DNA from 2 places in the Thiohalobacter sp. genome. Region 1 is predicted to be linked to the other one. Evidence: riboswitches for the same ligand, from Rfam matches in the RefSeq annotation. Region 1 holds a riboswitch; the other holds the start of a gene.

Region 1 (7,627 bases):
CCACGAGCTGGTGGACGCCCGCAACCAGGCCGACAACCTGATCCACGCGACCCGCAAGTCGCTCACGGACCTGGGTGACAAGGTCGAGGCCGGCGAGAAGTCCGCCATCGAGGACGCCATCAAGGCGCTGGAAGAAGTCATGAAGGGCGACGACAAGGCGGCCATCGAGGCCAAGACCCAGGCCCTGGCGGAACTCTCGGGCAAGCTGGCCCAGAAGGTCTACGAGCAGCAGCAGGGTGCTGGCGGCGGTGCCGGTGCCCAGCAGGCGGGCGCCGAGCAGGCCGAGACCACCACGGCTGGTGGGGACGATGTCGTCGATGCCGAGTTCGAGGAAGTCGACGACAACAAGAAGTGAGCCCGTGCGGGCGGAACGGCGGTGGCCGCTCCGTCCGCACCTTCTTTTCCGTGAATCGCGGTTCGGCGGCCACCGGGCCGCGTTCGCGTGTGTGGGGGCGGCGAGCTCCGGGTCCGTACCGGAGCCGGTAAGGAATCATGTCCAAGCGTGACTACTACGAAATCCTGGGTGTCCAGAAGAATGCGAGCGAGGCCGAACTGAAGAAGGCCTACCGCCGCATGGCGCAGAAGTACCATCCCGACCGCAATCCCGACGACAAGGCGGCCGAGGAGAAGTTCAAGGAAGTCAAGGAGGCCTACGAGGTTCTCTCTGACGCACGCAAGCGCGCGGCCTATGACCAGTTCGGCCATGCCGGGGTCGACCCCAATGCCGGCCCTGGTCCGGGTGGCTTCGGCGCCGGTGGCGCCAGCTTCTCGGACATATTCGGCGATGTCTTCGGCGACATCTTCGGGGGCGGCGGTGGCCGCGGCGGCCAGCGCGCCTACCGCGGCGCGGACCTGCGCTACAACCTGGAACTGACGCTTGAGGAGGCCGTGGCCGGCACCACCGTCAAGATCCGGGTGCCCACCATGACCGCCTGTACGGCCTGCGGCGGCAGTGGTGCCCGCAGCGGCAGTCGGCCGGAAACCTGTACCACCTGTGGCGGCGTCGGCCAGGTGCGCATGCAGCAGGGCTTCTTCTCCGTCCAGCAGACCTGCCCGCGCTGTCGCGGCACCGGCACCATCATCAGCGATCCCTGCACGGTCTGTCATGGTCATGGCCGGGTACAGGAAACCAAGACCCTGTCGGTGAAGGTTCCGGCCGGTGTCGATACCGGCGACCGCATCCGCCTCGCCGGCGAGGGCGAGGCCGGCGAGAACGGAGGCCCGCCGGGCGATCTCTACGTGCAGATCCGGGTAAAGGAGCATGCCATCTTCACCCGCGAGGACAACAACCTGTACTGCGAGGTACCCATCCCCTTTGTCACCGCCGCCCTGGGCGGCGAGCTGGAAGTACCGACGCTCGATGGCCGAGTGGTGCTCAAGATCCCCGAAGGCACCCAGTCCGGCAAGCTGTTCCGCCTGCGCGGCAAGGGCGTGCAGCCGGTGCGCGGTGGCCCGGTCGGCGATCTGATGGCTCGGGTGGTGGTGGAGACGCCGGTGAACCTGTCGGCGAAGCAGAAGGAGCTGCTGCGCGAGTTCGAGCGCACCCTGGGCGAGAAGGGCGGTTCGCACCACAATCCCAAGTCCCATTCCTGGCTGGACGGCGTCAAGCGTTTCTTCGACAACATGAAGCCCTGAGTCGAACGGGCCTTGCGAATCATTCTGTCCATGGTTGCAATGTGCGCTGACCTTGGTTTGGTTGGCCCGCATATTGCTCCAGGGCGGAAACGGGCGGTCGCAAATCGTACCCTGGGATATGGCAACCGAATCCCATTTGTTTTCCTGTAATGCAGGAAGTCGGTCGGCGTCCTCTCGTGCTCTGGTGCAGTAAGCGGACTGGTCTTGTCAATCCCAGCTGAGCGCGCCGCCGGTCTGGTACTCGGTCACACGGGTCTCGAAGAAGTTCTTCTCCTTGCGCAGGTTGGCCTGCTCGTCCAGCCAGGGCAGGGCGTTCTCCGCGCCCGGAAAGGGCTCCTCGACACCGAGCTGGCGCGCGCGGCGGTTGGCAATGAAGCGGAACTGCTCGCCATGCAGTTGCGCCGAGTAGCCGAGGATGGGTTCGGGCAGCAGGAAGCGGGCATAGGCGGTTTCCGCTGCCTCGGCCTCGTCCCACATCTCGCGCAGGGCGGCGGGGTCGGGCCGGATGGCCTCTTCCTCCATGATCTGGCGGGCCACGCGGATGCCGAATCCGGCATGCATGACCTCGTCGCGCATGATGTACTGGAGTTGTTCCGCCGTGCCTTTCATCAGGCCACGCCGTTGCAAGGCGAATATCGGCGAGAAGCCGTTGTAGAACCAGCAGCCCTCGAACACGGCAGCGAAGAAGATGTAGGCCATCAGGAACTCCGCCAGGGTGTCGCGGTCGCGGAGGTCCACGTCCGGTCGCAGTACCGAGTCCAGCCGGCGGTTGGCAATGCGGATCTTGGCGTGGATCTCGGGCACCACGCGGTACCGGTTGTAGATCTCGCCCTGGTCGAGGTTGAGCGTCTCGATGCAGTGCTGGTAGGTCCAGGTATGCAGGGCTTCCTCGTAGACCTGCCGGGCCTGGTAGATCTGCAGCTCGGGTGCCGACATCTTTTCCATTACCGCCAGGCCGATGTTGCGCATGGCCAGAATGTCCGAGGTGGTGAGATAGGCAAGCACATTTTCATAGACATGCCGTTCCTCGGTGGTCAGGCGGTGGTGATAGTCGTGCACGTCCTGCGCCATGTTGATGTCCAGCGGCGTCCAGTGGTTGCGGTTGGCGTTGAGGAAGTACTTCCAGGCCCAGGGGTAGCGGAAGGGCGCGAGCTGGTTGATGTCGGTCAGGCCGTTGACGACCCGCTTGTCGCGGGGGTCCACGGGCCGCGCGGCGGGCTGTGAGCGGCCGGCGGGAAGGGCCGGACCACCCAGTGCCGTGTCAGCGGTCGGGGCCGGGGCGTCGTCCGGCAGGGTCACGGGCGGCGGCGGGGCCTGTTCCGGCGAGGCGGTCGTGCGTTGCAGCAATGCGGCAAGGGGGTCGTTCCATTCGTTCATGTCGGTCGTCTCCTGAATTCCGTGGGCTGGCGCGTTACTGGCAGGCTTCGCATTCGGGGTCGTCTATGGCGCAGGCCTTGGGCGCGTCGCGCTCGCCTTCGTCGGTCTTTTCCATGTGCGTGGCGCCGAGGGTACGCAGGTAATAGGTGGTCTTGAGGCCACGCAGCCAGGCCAGCTTGTACAGTGCGTCCAGCTTCTTGCCCGAGGGTTCGGCGAGGTAGAGGTTCAGCGACTGTGCCTGGTCGATCCATTTCTGACGCCGGGCCGCCGCCTCTACCAGCCAGCGGGGATCGATCTCGAAGGCGGTGGCATAAAGGGCCTTGAGATCCTCGGGAATGCGGTCGATGGCGGCCAGCGAGCCGTCGTAGTACTTGAGGTCGTTGATCATCACCGCGTCCCACAGTCCGCGCGCCTTGAGGTCGCGCACCAGGGCCTCGTTGACCACCGTGAACTCGCCCGACAGGTTCGATTTCACGAACAGGTTCTGGTAGGTGGGTTCGATGGACTGGGATACGCCGCAGATGTTGGAGATGGTGGCCGTGGGCGCGATGGCCAGGCAGTTGGAGTTGCGCATGCCGACGGTGCGCACGCGCTCGCGCAGTGCCTCCCAGTCCAGGGTGCTGCCGCGGTCGACCTCCAGCAGCGGGCCGCGGACCTCGGCCAGCAGATCGAGCGAGTCGATGGGCAGAATGCCGCGGCTCCACAGCGAGCCGTCGAAGCTGGGATAGCGGCCCCGCTCCTCGGCCAGCTCGGTCGAGGCCTGGATGGCGAAGTAGGACAGGGCCTCCATGCTGCGGTCGGCGAACTCGACCGCGGCCTCGCTGGCGTAAGGGATGCGCAGGCGATGCAGCGCATCCTGGAAACCCATGAGCCCCAGTCCGACCGGCCGGTGGCGCAGGTTGGCGCGGCGGGCCTGGGGCACGCTGTAGTAGTTGATGTCGATGACATTGTCGAGCATGCGCAGGGCGATGCCCACGGTGCGCGCCAGTTTCTCCGTGTCCAGCCCCTCGTCGTCGACGTGGGCGGCCAGGTTGACCGAGCCCAGGTTGCACACCGCGATCTCGTCGTCGGAGGTGTTGAGGGTGATCTCGGTACAGAGGTTGGACGAATGCACCACGCCCGCGTGCTGTTGCGGCGAGCGCAGGTTGCAGGGGTCCTTGAAGGTGATCCAGGGATGCCCCGTCTCGAACAGCATGCCCAGCATACGCCGCCAGAGATCCTGGGCGCGGAGCTTCTTGTGCACGCGCAGCTCGCCACGCTCGGCCATGGCCTCGTACTCGGCATAGCGGGCCTCGAAGGCGGCGCCGGTGAGATCGTGCAGGTCCGGCACCTCGTCGGGCGAGAACAGGGTCCAGTCGCCGTCCTCCGCCACCCGCTTCATGAACAGGTCCGGTACCCAGTTGGCGGTGTTCATGTCATGGGTGCGGCGGCGTTCGTCGCCCGTGTTCTTGCGCAGCTCCAGGAATTCCTCGATGTCGATGTGCCAGGTCTCCAGGTAGGCACAGACGGCCCCCTTGCGCTTGCCGCCCTGGTTGACCGCGACGGCGGTGTCATTGGCGACCTTGAGAAAGGGCACCACGCCCTGGCTGGTGCCGTTGGTGCCCTTGATGTGGGCGCCCAGACCGCGCACCCGGCTCCAGTCGTTGCCCAGGCCGCCGGCGAACTTGGACAGCAGGGCGTTGTCGCGGATGGCGCTGTAGATGCCATCCAGATCGTCGGGCACGGTGGTCAGGTAGCAGCTCGAGAGCTGCGGGCGCAGGGTGCCGGCGTTGAACAGGGTGGGCGTGGAACTCATGAAATCGAACGATGACAGCAGTTCGTAGAACTCGATGGCGCGTGCCTCGCGGTCGATTTCGCGGATGGCCAGGCCCATGGCCACGCGCATGAAGAAGGCCTGGGGCAGTTCGAAGCGCACGCCCTCGTGGTGCAGGAAGTAGCGGTCATAGAGCGTCTGCAGGCCGAGGTAGCCGAACTGCCGGTCGCGTTCCGGTTTCAGTGCCGCGGCGAGCCGGGCCAGGTCAAAGCGGCCGAGTTCGGGGTCCAGGTGTTCGGTGTCGATGGCCTTGCGGACGTAGCGCTCGAAGTAGTCGGCGTAGGGGTCCTCCGGCGGCAGCCGGTCCAGATCGGGCCGGGTATCGAGCACGAAGGCATGGGCCTCGTCGATCAGGCGATCGAGCAGCAGCCGTGCCGCCGCGCGCCCGTGATCGGGGTCCTGCTCGATCAGGCCGCGGGCGGCGAGGATCAGCGCCTGGCCGACATCCTGCTCGGGCATGCCGTCGTACAGGTTGCGTTCCGTCTCCCGCAGGATGGCACCGGCGTCGGCGCCGGCCAGGCCGGCGCAGGCACGCTCGATACGGGTGCGCAGCAGGGCGGGATCCAGCGTGGCCAGGCTGCCGTCGGCACGGCGCAGGTTCAGACGCGGCGCTTCGTTCCCGGACTCGGCGGCGGGTGCGCTCGCGGCCCGTTCGCGGGCGCGCTGTTCGCGGTACAGCACATAGGCGCGGGCTACCTTGTGATGCCCGCCGCGCATCAGCGCCAGCTCGACCTGGTCCTGGATGTCCTCGATGTGCACGGCACCGCCCTGGGGCTGGCGCCGGAGCAGGGCGGCCACCACGTCCTCGGTCAGTGCCGCCACCGTGTCGTGGATGCGCCGCGAGGCCGCGCCCTGGCCGCCTTCCACGGCCAGGAAGGCCTTGGTCAGGGCCACGGCGATCTTGGTGGGGTCGAAGGGGGTGCGGGCACCGTTGCGGCGGATCACCGCGTGGCTGGTGGTTGCCGGCGAGCGCGCGGCCGCCTCGTCGAGGGTCGGCGGGATTGTGGCGGACCCGGCGAACGGGACGCCGGGCATCGGATCGTTGCTGCCCGGGGTCGGGGCTTGTCGTGGCATGGCGCTTCCTCCTCCGTCGGTTTGGGGTCGGGCGCCTGCGCGTCAACGGTGGGGGAAGACCTGGGTCTGCCGGCTTGTGGCCGGCCGGCGAACCGCAAGGGGTCGCCATCCCCGACGCCTGTTACGCGAAGGCGAGGGTTACGGACGGGCCGCCGACCGGGCGGACGCCGTCGTCTCCGGCAGGTCTTCGGACTCGGGGGCAGAACAGATGTGGCCTGGGGCCGCGGCTTCCCATCCTCTGCGGACAGTGCCTGGCACCGCGGGGTGCGGTGCCGCGCGGCCTTCGTTCCCCCTCACCGCTGCGCGTCAGTCCCGGATTCGCACCGGGTTCCCTCTTGCAGCCACCCCAAGGGATTGGGGTGGCACCGGAGACGAACCACAAGATAGTGGGGTTCAGGGTGCCTTGCAAGCCCCCATTTTCCGTGCCAGGTCGAGGAAGTCCCGCAGCCAGGGCAGATCTGCGTCGGCGGCGCGGATGGCCGCCAGCATCCGTCCGCGCAGGCCATGGCGCCCCAGTGGCCGTGCGGCCAGCCGTTCCCGTTCGAGCGCGTCCCGAAGCACCCAGTCGGGCAGGGCGGCGACCCCGCGCCGGCTGGCCACCAGCTGCAGGATCACGGCGGTCAGTTCGCAGGGCCGAACGGCGGCCGGTTCCACGCCCGCGGGATCGAGAAAGCGGCCGAACAGGTCCAGCCGTGAGCGTGGCACCGGGTAGGTGATGAGGGTCTGGTCGGCGAGGTGCCGGGGCTGGATGCGCTTGAGCCGGGTGAGGGGGTGATCGGGTGCGAGCGCCAGCAGGGCCTCGTAGTCGAACAGGGGTTCGAAGTGCAGCGAGCGGTGGCGGCTGCGGTCCGAGGTGATGACCAGGTCCACCTCGCCCGCGAGCAGTGCGGGCAGGGCGTCGAAGGCGCTGGCGTGGATGTCGATGTCCACTTCCGGCCAGCGGTCGCGAAAGTCCTCCAGCAGCGGCAGCAACCAGTCGTAGCAGGCGTGGCACTCGATGGTGAGGTGCAGGCGGCCTGCGGCGGCAGCTTCATCGGACTTGAGAAACCGCTCCGTATCGGCCACGGCCGGCAGCACCTGGCGCGCCAGCGCCAGCAGGCGTTCGCCCGCGGCGGTGAGCCGCAATGGCCGGGTGCCGCGGCGCAGCAGCGGGGTGTCGAAATGGGTTTCCAGCGCGCGCAGCTGATGCGAAAGGGCCGACTGGGTGAGGTGCAGACGGCGGGCGGCGCCGGCCAGGCTGCCGGTCTCGGCCAGCGCCTGCAGCGTGCGCAGATGGCGGAGCTCCAGGAACATGAATGAAATTCAGTGACGCAGTGAAAAATTTGAGTTTGATTCAGTGTCCTCGGCTCACCATACTCGCCGCCGTCAGCCGATACAACAGGGAGCGGCAACATGCGTATACACAATCTGGGATTCCCGCGCATCGGCGCGCGCAGGGAGCTGAAGACGGCCCTGGAAGCCTACTGGCGCGGGGACATCGACCGCGCGCAACTGGAGGCCACGGGGCGTGAGCTGCGGACCCGCCACTGGGCGTTGCAGCGCGCGGCCGGTCTGGACCTGATTCCGGTCGGTGACTTCAGCTTCTACGACAGCATGCTCGATCATGCCGCCCTGCTGGGCGTGGTGCCGCCCCGCTTCGGCTGGCAGGGAGGCACAGTCGACCTGGACCTGCAGTTCGCCATGGCCCGCGGCACGACCATCGACGGTGCGCCGCTGGCTGCCTGCGAA
Region 2 (7,627 bases), on a different contig from region 1:
GACCTGCTGGAGCGCCACCGCGCGGCCGGGGACGAGCTGGTCATCATCACCGCCACCAACCGCTTCGTCACCGAGCCCATCGCCGAGCGCTTCGGCGTTTGCCACCTGCTGGCCACCGAGCCCGAGATGCGCGACGGGCGCTACACCGGCCGCCCCGCAGGCATCCCCTGTTTCCAGGACGGCAAGGTCCGGCGCCTGGAGGCGTGGCTCGCCGAGCAGGGCCGCGACCTGAGGGATACCTGGTTCTACAGCGATTCCCATAACGACCTGCCGCTGCTGGAACGGGTCGACCGCCCGGTGGCCGTGGACCCCGACGAGACCCTGCGCCGCATCGCCCACGAGCGCGGCTGGCCGGTCATCAGCCTGCGCGACTGACCATGGAGGTGCCGGCCCGCCGCCCTGCCCCGCTGCTGTTCGGCCTGCTGGCGGTGACCGCGGCCAGCCTCGCCGCCGGCCTGGCGCTGGGCAGCCTGCCACTGGGCGTCGACCAGCTTTTCGATGCCCTCTCCGGTCGCGGCGATCCCCTGCTCGCGCGCATCGTCACCGAACTGCGCCTGCCGCGGGTACTGGCCGCCTTCGCGGTCGGCGGGCTGCTGGCGCTGTCCGGGGTGCTGATGCAGGTGCTGCTGCGCAATCCCCTGGCCGACCCCTATGTGCTCGGCACCTCCGGCGGCGCGGCCGTGGCGGCGCTGGGACTGATGCTGCTGGGGCTGTCGGGCTGGGTGATCAACCTCGGCGCCTTCGCCGGCGCGCTGGGGGCGGTGCTGCTGGTGTTCGCGCTGGCGGGGCCGCAACGGCGCGGCGATCCGACCCGGATGCTGCTGACCGGCATCATCCTCGCCGCCGGCTGGGGCGCGCTGATCGCCTTCCTGCTCACCCTCAGCCCCCCGGGCCGGGTACAGGGCATGCTGTTCTGGCTGATGGGCGACCTGGCCCAGGCCTGGCAGCCGGGAGCGGCACTCTGGCTGTTGCTGCTGCTGACTGTGGCCGGCCTGCTGCTGGCGCGTCCCATCGACCTCATGGTACGCGGTGACCGCAGCGCCGCCGCACTCGGCGTGCCGGTGACGCGGCTGCGGCCGCTGCTGTACCTGATCGCCTCTGCCGCCACGGCCACCGCCGTCGGTCTTGCCGGCAGTGTCGGCTTCATCGGCCTGATCGTGCCTCACCTGCTGCGGCTGGCCGGCGCCCGCGGCCACCGCCTGCTGCTGCCGGCCAGCGTGCTCGGCGGCGGCAGCCTGCTGGTGCTGGCCGACGCCGCGGCGCGCAACCTGATGGCGCCCATGCAACTGCCGGTGGGCATACTCACCGCGCTCATCGGCGTACCCCTGTTCCTGTTCCTGCTGCTGCGGAGCCGGTCGTGCTGAGCATTCGCGGCCTCGTCCTGCAGGCAGGGGAACGCCGCCTGTGCGCCCCCTTCGACTGGGACGTGCGCGCGGGCGAATGCTGGGGCGTGCTGGGGCCGAACGGCGCCGGCAAGTCCACCCTGCTGCACAGCCTCGCCGGCCTCCTGCCCCCCGCCGCCGGCGCCATCCGGCTCGACGGCGCACCCATCGACAACCTCGCGCCTCGGGCCCGCGCCCGGCGCCTCGGACTCATGGCCCAGGACGACGGTGACGCCTTCCCGGCCAGCGTGCTCGAGACCCTGCTCACCGGCCGCTACCCCTGGCTCGGCCCCTGGGGCTGGGAGGGCGAGGCCGACCGGGCCGCGGCGCGCACGGCGCTGGCGGCCGTCGATCTCGGCGGTTTCGAGCACCGCGACGTGCGTACCCTGTCGGGCGGCGAGCGGCGCCGGGTGGCGCTCGCCACCCTGCTGGTGCAGAACCCGGCGCTGATGCTGCTGGACGAACCCCTGAACCACGTCGACCTGGCCCACCAGCAGCGGATCCTTGCCCTGCTGCGGGAACGGGCCGCAAGCGGCAACCACGCCGTGGTCATGGTGCTGCACGATCTCAACCAGGCCCAGCGCAGCTGCGATCATGTACTGCTGCTCGGACGGGGGCAGGCAGAGACCGGACCGACGGCTGAACTGCTTGAAGCCACGCGCCTGTCACGGCTGTTCGGCTGCCCGCTGCGGCAACTCGACTGCGAGGGAGGCAGGGTCTGGGTCGCCGACTGATGCCCGCCGCAGCCCCCTGACTGCGGCCTTCGGCCTCCCTCCAGGCTACGCAATGCCACCCGGCAGCACCGCGCGCAGGAACAGCTCGACCAGCCGGTCGGTCAGGGCTTCGAGGGGGATGTCCTTGACCTGCGGCGACTCCAGAATGCACTTCTCGTACAAGGCCTCGCGCACCATGCCCTGGAACATCAGGCCGGCGACCCGGGCATCCGGCGTGCGCTGGCCGGTCTGGCGACCGACTTCGGCCAGGGAGTGGGCAATGAACTCGGCGAAGGGCCGCCAGCGGTTCTCGAAGAAGGCGCGCGCCTGGGAACTGCCCTCGAGCACGCTGTGCAGTTCCATGCGCAGGTAGTCCGGGTCCTCGGCCACGGCATTGACGTAGACGCGGGTCATGCGCCGGAGCACGTGGGCAAAGTCATCCGGCTCGGCAAGGATGGCCTCGACATAGCTCTCGCGCCGCGCCGCGATCTCGCCGAGTACGGTTTCGTAGAGGACCTGCTTGGACTCGAAATGGCGGTAGAGCACCGCCGGGCTGACGCCGACCCGGCGGGCGATCTCATCCACCGACACCCCGTGATAGCCGCGATCGGCGAACAGCACCTTGGCGACTGCCAGGATCGCCGCCCGCCGCTCGGCGGCCTTCATGCGTTTACCCCCCATAGTGCACCAGGGGCTGCGGATGATGGCGGATTTGCAGCCGGGCTCGGGGAGGGCTGGCACTCAAGCCGTGGCCGTCGCTACGGCTTGAGTGAAGCGTCCCCGAGACCGAGCAAAAATCCGTCAGGGCCGCAGCAGGATGCGGGCGGCCACAAAATGCACGCGGAGACAAAGAGGTCGAATTCCGGTTCATCGTCCACCAGCGCAACAAGTTGCCCGCCGCCCGCTTCCGCCCGGCTGCAATATGGGGGCTGGCATGTATCACCCGGCGGGGCGCGGAAGCCCTCCGCGCCCCGCTTCGTCACGCCTTGCGGATGAAGAACTCGAACTCGCCGCCGGCATCATTGGACGCCACCAACTGGTTGCCGGTCTGCTTGCAGAAGGCCTCGAAGTCCTTCACCGAGCCCGGATCGGTGGCCAGGATGCGCAGCACCTGGCCGCTGCTCATGCCGGCGATGCTCTTCTTGGCCCGAAGAATGGGCAGCGGACAATTGAGACCGCGTGCGTCCAGTTCCGTGTCGAATGTGCTCATCTCCCGCCTCCTGGCGCCGTGCGCCAATAAGTTAGTAAACGTTTACTTATTTAGACCAGGCGAACGGTCCTGTCAAGGGCAAGCCACTGGTGGACAAGGGCGGGGTCAGCCCCCGAACAGGCGCTGCCACCAGCGGCGGCGGTTGCCGGGGAGGGGTCCGTCGGCCTCGAGATCGACGGGCGGGATCTTGGAGAGGATCCAGCCGGGTTTGGGGGGATTGTCGGAGAAGCCGCAGGAGACGCCGAGGTTGTTGGGATCGAAGATCTTGATGTAGGCCGGCGCCTCGAAGGAATCCGTGTAGACGATGCCGCAGTAGTCCTCGCCGTGCTCGCGCCGCAGCAGCGCGTCGACCTCGTCGATGAAGCGCAGCAGCTGCTCCGGCTCGGCGGTGTCGGTGGGCGGGGTTTCGCCCACGGCATAGATGTACCAGCCACCGTCGGCATCGCGGCGGACGACCTCCCAGAGCGCATCCAGCTGCGGCCAGCGCAGCACGCCATGGAAGCTGCCCCGGAAGGCCTCGAGAAAGGGATTCTGCGTCGGTGTCTCGGCGCGGTTCATGGCTCGGTTCCTCGTGGTCGGGGCCGGCGTCGTCACGACTTCAACCACGACGACGCCCCCTGATTCCCTGCTGCGGCCCAATTTAAGCACATTCCCCGCATGGCGGCTTGACTCCCCCAGGGTGGCTGCGTAAATTGCCGCCATCCCTGCTTCAGGTGCCCGCGGCCCTTCCCCTGGCCGCGGGTGAAACGGGAAGCCGGTGCGCCCCGGAGAACCCCGGTGCAAGTCCGGCGCTGCCCCCGCAACGGTAGGTGAGTCAGGGGCCGATCCTCTAGCCACTGTGTCGATGACACGGGAAGGCGATCGGCCCGGAAAGCCCGGCTTTCCACTCGCGAGCCCGGAGACCGGCCTGAGGCGTTCGTGTGATGTGCTGCGGAGGGCGGCACAGCGGCGCAACGGCCCGGTTCCGTTTCCCCGTCCCCGCTCTCGCTTGCCACCACAGACCGCAACCGGCGCGCGGGTGCGCGCCCCGACACGAGAGCCTAGCCCGACATGATGTTTCGCCCCCGAGCCCTGCCCCTGGCCCTGAGCCTTTGCTGCACCATCAGCCTGCCTGCGCTGGCCGACGAGATGGCACCGGTTGTCGTCACCGCCACCCGCACCGCCCAGACCGCCGACCAGACCCTGGCCTCGATCACCGTCATCACGCGCGCCGACATCGAACGCCTGCAGGCCCGGTCGGTGGAGGAACTGCTGTCCGGCCTGGCCGGCGTGACCCTGGCCAACAACGGCGGCCGTGGCAAGCAGACCTCGCTGTTCCTGCGCGGCACCAACTCCAGCCATGTCCTGTTCCTCATCGACGGCATCCGTGTCGGTTCGGCAACCACCGGTGCGGCGGCCTTCCAGGACTTCCCGGTGGACCAGATCGATCGCATCGAAATCGTGCGCGGCCCGCGCTCGGCGCTGTACGGCTCGGAGGCCATCGGCGGCGTGATCCAGATCTTCACCCGCAAGGGCGGCGGGGACACGCGGCTGCGTCTCGATGCAGGGACTGGCACGCACAACACTCGGCTGTTGAGCGGCGGCGTCAGCGGCGGCGGCGACCGTCACTGGTACAACCTGCAGCTCTCCGGAGAAGACACCGACGGCTTCAATGCCTGCACCGGCTCCTCCACTGCCTTCGCCGGCTGCTTCACCGAGGAACCGGACGACGACGGCTATCGCAACCTCTCCCTGTCGCTGCGCGCCGGCACCCGCTTCGACAATGGGGCGAGCCTGGACCTGAGCCTGCTGCGCGCCGACACCGAGGTCGAATACGACGGCAGCTTCCAGAACGAGACCGACGGGCTGCAGCAGGTGCTGGGCGCCAGCCTCGAACTGCCGCTGGGCGAGACGCGGCTGGGCTTGCGTGTCGGCCAGAGCCGCGACGAGGCCGACAACTTCAAGGACGGCAGCGCCGCCTCCCGCTTCGACACCCGCCGCAACAGCGCCGGCATCCAGATCGACACACCGCTCGGTGCAGCGGGCCTGGTCACCTTCGGCGGCGACTGGTACGACGACCGGGTATCCTCGACCACGGCCTACGACCGCTCCAGCCGTGACAACAAGGCCCTGTTCGCCCAGTACCTCGGCAACTTCGGTCGCTTCGACCTGGAGGCCGCCCTGCGCCGTGACGACAACGAGCAGTTCGGCGGCCACACCACCGGCAGCCTGGCGGTCGGCCACGACCTGGGCGAGCGGCTGCGGCTGACCGCGAGCTACGGCACCGCCTTCAAGGCGCCCACCTTCAACGACCTCTACTTCCCGGGCTTCAGCAACCCGAACCTGCAGCCGGAAACCTCGAAGAGCCTGGAGTTCGGCCTCTCGGGGCTGGCCGGCAGCCTGCGCTGGGCTGCCCAGATCTACGAAACCCGTATCAACGACCTGATCGCCTTCGACAGCAGCTTCGTTCCGCAGAACATCAGCAAGGCGCGCATCCGCGGTCTGGAACTGACACTGGCCGGCCGCATCGGTGGATGGGACGCCCGCGCCAACGCCGGCTTCATGGACCCGGAACATCGCGGCGACGACGCCAACCGGGGCAACCAGCTCACCCGACGCGCCAGACGCTCGCTGCGCATCGATCTCGACCGCGAATTCGGCGCAATCCAGTTCGGCGGCACCCTGCGCGCGGAGAGCCGGCGCTATGACGACCTCGCCAACACCCGCGCCATCGGCGGCTACGCCACTGTCGATCTGCGCCTGGACTGGCAGCCGGCACGCGACTGGACCCTGGGACTGCGCGCCGCCAACCTGTTCGACCGCGACTACGAGCTGGTCAGCTACTACCCGCAGGACGGCCGCAACTTCATGCTCACCCTGCGCTATCGTCCGGAGGGCTGATCGGGCATGTCGTCCGGTGTCGTACAGCCCCTCACCGATGGCCGCCCGCTGGCGGCCATGCTGCTCGCCTCGGTGCTGATCCATGCGGTACTGCTTGCAGCCTGGGGGCCATCGACACCGCCTGCCGCACCGCAGGCATCGGCCCTCTCGGTACGGCTGCAGGCCGGTACCACAGCCAGCGCACAGGCGGCCGCTGAGACACCGCAAGCCTCCACAGCCGTGAAAACGGAGGTGGCCGAACGGCACGCGGTCCGGACCCGACCCGCCGTACCGGCAGCGACCCCCCGGGAGGCCGTGCGCCCGTCGGCACCGCCCGCGCCGCATATCGTCGAAGTGGAACCCGCCACAGCGTCGCTTCCCCGGGCCGGGACTGCCGACGCAGCCGCCACGCCGCCCGAGGCCCGCGCAGAGGCCATGGCCGCCAGCCGCATCCTCGCCGACATCCGCCTCGCCCTGGCCCGTCACTTCCGCTATCCGCCGCTGGCGCGCCGGCTCGGCTGGGAGGGCGACGTGGTCCTCGGCTTCCGTCTCCATGCCGACGGGCGAATCGACGACATCCGCATCACCCGGCCCTCGGGGCACCGCCTGCTCGACCGCTCGGCGCGCGAGGCCCTCGGCCGGGTGCAGCGGGTGAGGCTGGCCGCCGGGCTCATCGACGGCAGCCGGGTGCTGGAACTGCCGGTACAATACCGGCTGACGGACAGCTGAGGCAGGAGAGACATGGGCCACCGCCTGTCGAAGATCTACACCCGCACCGGCGACGCCGGCAGTACCGGTCTCGGTGACGGCAACCGCGTGGACAAGGACCACCCGCGGGTCGAGGCCTTCGGCACGGTCGACGAGCTGAACAGCCAGATCGGCTTGCTGCTGACCGAGATCGACCCGGCCAGCGAGGTCGCAGGCGATCTCACCGCCATCCAGCACGACCTGTTCGATCTCGGCGGCGAGCTGTCCATCCCGGATCATCGCAGTATGGAAGCGAAACAGGTGGAACACCTGGAAGCCCGACTCGACGCGCTGAATGCCGATCTGCCCTACCTGAAGGAATTCATCCTCCCCGGCGGCTGCCGGGCCGCGGCACTGGCCCATGTCGCGCGCACCGTCTGCCGCCGTGCCGAGCGCCGGCTGTTCAGCCTGTCACGCGACGAGACCCTCAACCCCGCGGCGCTGCAGTATCTCAACCGCCTGTCCGACTACCTGTTCGTGCTGGCCCGCCACCTGAACCGGGCCACCGGCCGCGACGACGTGCTCTGGGACCGCAGCCGCTGACGCCGCCCCGCGGCCCCTCATGTAGCCCGGATGCAGCGCAAGCGGAATCCGGGAACCCCTGCGGATGCCCGCCTTCGTGTTCCATTCGGAACCGGGACCTGACTCATTCCCCGCGCGCCGCGTCCAGGCGCGCGCACAGCCGCGCCGCCCCCTCCGCCAGCCGCGGGCCGGCG

The links. Region 1 has a riboswitch for cobalamin ahead of MVF76_RS05710 (ribonucleoside-diphosphate reductase subunit alpha). Riboswitches for the same ligand answer to the same signal wherever they lie in the genome.
Region 2: it holds a riboswitch for cobalamin, as region 1 does, so the genes downstream of both, btuB (TonB-dependent vitamin B12 receptor) here and MVF76_RS05710 (ribonucleoside-diphosphate reductase subunit alpha) in region 1, are expected to answer to the same signal.

What each region holds. Positions count from the first base shown of each region.
Region 1 is NZ_JALTON010000037.1:46,502-54,128, forward strand. It holds gene dnaK (molecular chaperone DnaK) at 1-355, shown strand, start outside; gene dnaJ (molecular chaperone DnaJ) at 493-1,635, shown strand; gene MVF76_RS05705 (ribonucleotide-diphosphate reductase subunit beta) at 1,843-3,012, opposite strand; gene MVF76_RS05710 (ribonucleoside-diphosphate reductase subunit alpha) at 3,047-5,860, opposite strand; cobalamin riboswitch at 6,061-6,284, opposite strand; gene MVF76_RS05715 (LysR family transcriptional regulator) at 6,293-7,192, opposite strand; gene metE (5-methyltetrahydropteroyltriglutamate--homocysteine S-methyltransferase) at 7,292-7,627, shown strand, end outside.
Region 2 is NZ_JALTON010000031.1:21,638-29,264, forward strand. It holds gene MVF76_RS04735 (HAD family hydrolase) at 1-375, shown strand, start outside; gene MVF76_RS04740 (FecCD family ABC transporter permease) at 378-1,364, shown strand; gene MVF76_RS04745 (ABC transporter ATP-binding protein) at 1,358-2,116, shown strand; gene MVF76_RS04750 (TetR/AcrR family transcriptional regulator) at 2,162-2,761, opposite strand; gene MVF76_RS04755 (sulfurtransferase TusA family protein) at 3,075-3,305, opposite strand; gene MVF76_RS04760 (hypothetical protein) at 3,411-3,863, opposite strand; cobalamin riboswitch at 4,000-4,230, shown strand; gene btuB (TonB-dependent vitamin B12 receptor) at 4,359-6,185, shown strand; gene MVF76_RS04770 (energy transducer TonB) at 6,192-6,893, shown strand; gene MVF76_RS04775 (cob(I)yrinic acid a,c-diamide adenosyltransferase) at 6,906-7,454, shown strand; gene MVF76_RS04780 (cobalamin-binding protein) at 7,558-7,627, opposite strand, start outside.